2 regions of the Indioceanicola profundi genome follow, and region 1 is predicted to be linked to the other one. Evidence: riboswitches for the same ligand, from Rfam matches in the RefSeq annotation. Region 1 holds a riboswitch; the other holds the start of a gene.
The links. Region 1 has a riboswitch for thiamine pyrophosphate ahead of thiO (glycine oxidase ThiO). Riboswitches for the same ligand answer to the same signal wherever they lie in the genome.

Region 1 (2,388 bases):
TGAGGGAAAATGGCTCCATTCGTGATGTTACTGCTCCGGTCTCACCCTTTGGCCTCACCCTGAGCCTGTCGATGGGCGAGGCCAAAGCAGGCCGGGACCCCATCACCCCCCACCCCCGAACCGCCCCATCCCGAACCCGGCGATCACATCGGCCGTCCGCCCGGTCAGGACCAGCTCGGCGATGCTGTCGGCGGTCACGGGGGTCAGCAGGATGCCGTTGCGGTGGTGGCCGGTGGCCAGCACCAGCCCGTCGACGCCGGGGGCCGGCCCCAGCACCGGCGCGTCGTCGCGGCTGCCGGGGCGGAAGCCGGTCCACATCTCGGCGATGGGAAGCTCCTCGATCCCCGGCAGGGCGCGCCACGCCGCCTCCAGCAGGGCCAGCACGCCGCCGGCGGTCAGGCTTTCGTCCCAGCCCTTCTCCTCCGTCGTCGCCCCCACGATCAGCGTGCCGTTCAGCCTGGGCACCAGATAGCATTTCGGCGGCCACACCACATGGCGCAGCAGGGGATTGGCCGGGTCCATGCGCACCGACAGCATCTGGCCCTTCACCGGCCGCACCGGCGGCATGGCCCCGGCGGGCAGGCCGGCGATCTGGCGCGACCAGGCGCCGGCCGCCAGCACCACCGCATCCGCCGGGCGCAAGTCCCCGTCCACCACGACGCCGCGCACCCGGCCGGCCGCGATGTCCACCGCCTGCACCCCGGTGCGCTGGTGCAGCCGCCCGCCGGCCTTGGCGAAGGCCAGGATCAGGGCGGCGCAGACCTGGCGGTTGTCCACCTGCCCGTCGGCCGGGCTGAACACCCCGGCGGAGGTGCGGGGGTTCAGGAACGGCTCCCGCTCCTTCACCGCGGCACCATGCAGCCAGTGCAGTTCCAGCCCCAGCCCGCGCTGGAATTCATAGGTGCTGCGCAGATGTTCCACATCGTCGCGGGTCAGGGCCACGGCCAGCGTGCCCTCCTGCCGCAGGCCGACCCGCATGCCGCTGGCGGCCTCCAGCTCCGCCGCGAAGCCGGGCCAGCGGCGCTGGCTTTCCCGGCACAGCGGCAGCAGGCTCTGCTCCCCCGGTTCGGCCTCGACCCCGGCGGCCAGCATGCCGGCGGCGGCGCGGCTGGCCCCCGCCCCGGCGGTTCCCTTCTCATAGATGTCGACGGCGCAGCCGGCCTGCGCCAGCCGCCAGCCGATGGACAGCCCGACCACGCCGCCGCCGATGATGGCGACGGCAGGCTTGGCCGCCGATGTGGATGGAATCGTCATGGATCGCGTGCTCCCTTCGCCGGCATGACCCGGATCAGGTTCTATGGGTGTGATCTCAGCCGCGGACCGCCCGCGGCACCCCAGGCCCCTAGAGTCATGGACCTTGGCGGACGGCAAGGCAAGAGGGTGGGACCGGAGACCGCGGATACCGGGCCGCGCGTCGCGCCCTACACACCCCGCAGCCTCGCCATCGCCAACGCATCTACATAGCGCCCGTCGCGGAAGGCGTAGGCACGGTGCAGCCCCTCTTCCACGAAGCCGAACTTGCGGTACAGCGCGATGGCCGGCGCATTGTCGGCATAGACGGTGAGGTCCACGCGCTTCAGGTCCAGCCAGTTGTCCGCCGTGTCCAGCAGGGCCGCCATCATGGCGCTGCCGACCCCGCGCCCCTGCCAGTCATCGCGCACGCCCATGCCGATATGGGCCGTGTGAATCTGGCGGCCCTTGCGCCTGTGCAGACCGGCATTGCCCACCACCATGCCCCCCGCCTCCGCCATCAGCAGCGTGTCGCCCTCGCCGGGGCTTTCCAGCCAGCGGCGCGTCTCCGCCAGGGGGCGGAACGGCAGGCGCAAAGTGCCATGCCGGAAGCCCGGCATGCCGGCCATCTCCCATACCGCCTCCGCATCCTCCGGCCGGGCCGCGCGCACCGTGATGCGGGCCGGCGCCGGCCTGCCGCTCTCCGCTTCGATCATCTCCATCTCGACCATGTCCGAATCTCCGGTCTATCGGCCGGGCGGCGGAGGGAAGCGGGAGAAAAGGCATGAAAAAGGCCCCGATCCGTCTCCGGCGGGGCCTGGGTGTGGAAGCTTGCGGCGCCTGCCGTCAGCCCATGACCATGGCCCCCTGTCCACCGAGGTGGACCTGGACGGTCAGGGTTAGGCAGGATACGGCGCGCATGCTCATGAAGGGAGGCTAACCCGGGGTTGCGGGTCGGTCAAGCCGCCCTCCTGACGCCGTCCCAAAAAGGGCTCATCGCGACGCTTGACAGCCGGTGCGGGGATGACCATTATCCCGCCCACTTCGGAACGCCGAATACCCAGGGCGTTCCAGCGTGGGGCCGTAGCTCAGCTGGGAGAGCGACGCGTTCGCAATGCGTAGGTCGGGAGTTCGATCCTCCTCGGCTCCACCAATTCC
Region 2 (2,388 bases), 1.2 Mb from region 1:
AGTCCACCCCCTGCTCCGCCTGCTCGATCAGCGTGTCGCGGTACAGCTCCCAGGTCAGTTCCTCGGCCGCTCCGCCCACCTTCTCCAGCGCCTGGTAGATCGGCACCGTGCCGATGGGAACCGGGCTGTTGCGCAGGATCCATTCGCGGATGGTGTGGATGTTGCGCCCGGTGGACAGGTCCATGACCGTGTCCGCACCCCAGCGGATCGCCCAGACCAGCTTGTCCACCTCGGCCGCCACGCTGGAGGTGACGGCGGAATTGCCGATATTCGCGTTGATCTTCACCAGGAAGTTCCGGCCGATGATCATCGGCTCGGCTTCCGGGTGGTTGATGTTGGCGGGGATGATGGCGCGGCCGCGGGCGATCTCGTCGCGCACGAACTCCGCCGTGACATGGTCCGGAATGGACGCGCCGAAGCTCTCCCCGCCCAGATCGCGGAAATCCTTGCCCTCCTGGCGCAGCTTCTCCCGGCCCAGATTCTCGCGGATGGCGATATACTCCATCTCCCGCGTGACGATGCCGGCGCGGGCATAGGCGAGCTGGGTCACCGCCTTGCCCGGCTTGCCCCGCAGCGGCTGGCGGCCGGCCCGGTCGAAGACGGGGACCTTGCTGGTCTCGCCATCCTTCAGCCCGTTGTCCTCCGGCTTCACGTCGCGGCCGGGATAGCGCTCCACATCCCCGCGCCCCTCGATCCAGGACCGGCGCAGCTCGGCCAAGCCCTTGCGGATGTCGGTGGTCACGGCGGGATCGGTATAGGGGCCGGAGGTGTCGTAGACTCGCACCGGCGGCTCGCCCGACCCGGCGGTGAGGTCGATCTCCCGCATCGGCACGGTCAGGCCGGGGAAGCGCTTGCTCTCCACATGCACCTTGCGGCTGCTGGGCAGCGGGCCGGTGGTGACGGAGAAATCGGTGGATTTGGGAAGAAGGCTGTCTGGCATCTGGATCCCCATCTGGTGGAGATCCGGGCGCGCACGGAAGGCGGCATATATGCCGGAACTGTCGCCTTGATCGGCGGAATCAGCCCCGGTGCTTCCATCCCTACGCCGGTACGACCCGGATCAGGTTCGAAGGGTTCCCGCGACGCCGCCCCGTGGGGCGGCCCAGCGGTATCTCAGCCCCTTCACCGGGGCTCCCCTAGGATGCGGCCATAAGGCCCTGGAACCGTTCGGCTGTCAACGGGTGGAAGGGTGCGGGAGCGGCAGGTTCCTTCCCGCCGCCCCTTACCCTGCCCTCAGCGCGACACCGGCTTCGGCGTCGTCGCCGTGCTGGCCGGCAGGATCGGCAGCTCCACCTTGGGCTGGGCACCGGTCAGGCTGTGCAGGAAGGCGGTGATGGCCTCCACCTCCGGCTCCGTCAGCTCGGTGCCGAGTTGGCTGGTGCCCATGATCGCCACCGCCTGGCGCAGATCCCACACCTTGCCGGAATGGAAATAGGGCGCCGTCAGTGCCACGTTCCGCAGGGTGGGGGAGCGGAAGACATAATCGTCATCCGCCGTCTGTGTGACCTGGAACCGCCCGCGGTCGGCGGCCGGCAGCACCTCCGCCCCCGGCTTCTCGACCACGCCGAACGGGAAGTAATCCTGCCCGCCCACATTGATCCCGTTGTGGCAGGCGGCGCAGCCCTTCTCCATGAACAGGGCCGCCCCCTGCTTCTGCTGGGCGGTCAGGGCGGAGTCCTTGCCCTTCAGCCACTGGTCGAAGGGGGCGTCTGGCGTCACCAGCGTCGCCTCGTACACCTCGATGGCGCGGGCCACATTGTCGAAGCTCACCGGGTCCTTTTCCTTCGGGAAGGCCTGGGCGAACTTCGCCTTGTACTCCGGCATGCTGTTCAGCACGGCCAGAACCCGCTCCGGCGTGCTGTTCATCTCCACCGCCGCCTGGATCGGGCCCTTGGCCTGCGCCTTCAGGTCCACGGCGCGCCCGTCCCAGAACTGGGCCACATTGTTGACGGCGTTCAGCACGGTCGGCGCGTTGCGCGGCCCCGCCGCCCAGCCATGCCCGATGGAGGTTTCCAGCCCGTCCACCCCGCCCGTCGCCACGTTGTGGCAGGAGTTGCAGGAGAACAGGTGGCTGGCGGACAGGCGCGGCTCGAAGAACAGCATCTTGCCGAGCTCGACCTTCTCCGCGGTCGCCGGGTTGTCCTTGATGGCCGGGGGCTTGGCGGCGATGGGCGCGAAGTGCTGCTTCGCCTCTTCCCGCAACGGATCGGCGGCGGCTCCGGCGGGGCCCGCCGGCCCGGCCAGAAGACCGATGAGCGCGGCTCCCAACAGCAGCGGCTTCAGCATGGTCGGATTCCTTTTCCAGTCCTGCCGCCGCACCGCCCGGAAGTGGTGCAGCGGCCTGGAATCCTTCTAATCCCCACGCCCGCCAGCGTCGTTGATCCACCT

Region 2: another riboswitch for thiamine pyrophosphate. It lies ahead of thiC (phosphomethylpyrimidine synthase ThiC); the one in region 1 lies ahead of thiO (glycine oxidase ThiO).

What each region holds. Positions count from the first base shown of each region.
Region 1 covers NZ_CP030126.1:2,864,941-2,867,328, forward strand. Annotated here, with positions in the region: gene thiO (glycine oxidase ThiO) at 103-1,254, opposite strand; TPP riboswitch at 1,249-1,347, opposite strand; gene DOL89_RS13685 (GNAT family N-acetyltransferase) at 1,422-1,961, opposite strand; tRNA gene DOL89_RS13690 (tRNA-Ala) at 2,308-2,383, shown strand.
Region 2 covers NZ_CP030126.1:1,660,287-1,662,674, forward strand. Annotated here, with positions in the region: gene thiC (phosphomethylpyrimidine synthase ThiC) at 1-940, opposite strand, end outside; TPP riboswitch at 1,021-1,148, opposite strand; gene DOL89_RS07930 (cytochrome-c peroxidase) at 1,234-2,286, opposite strand.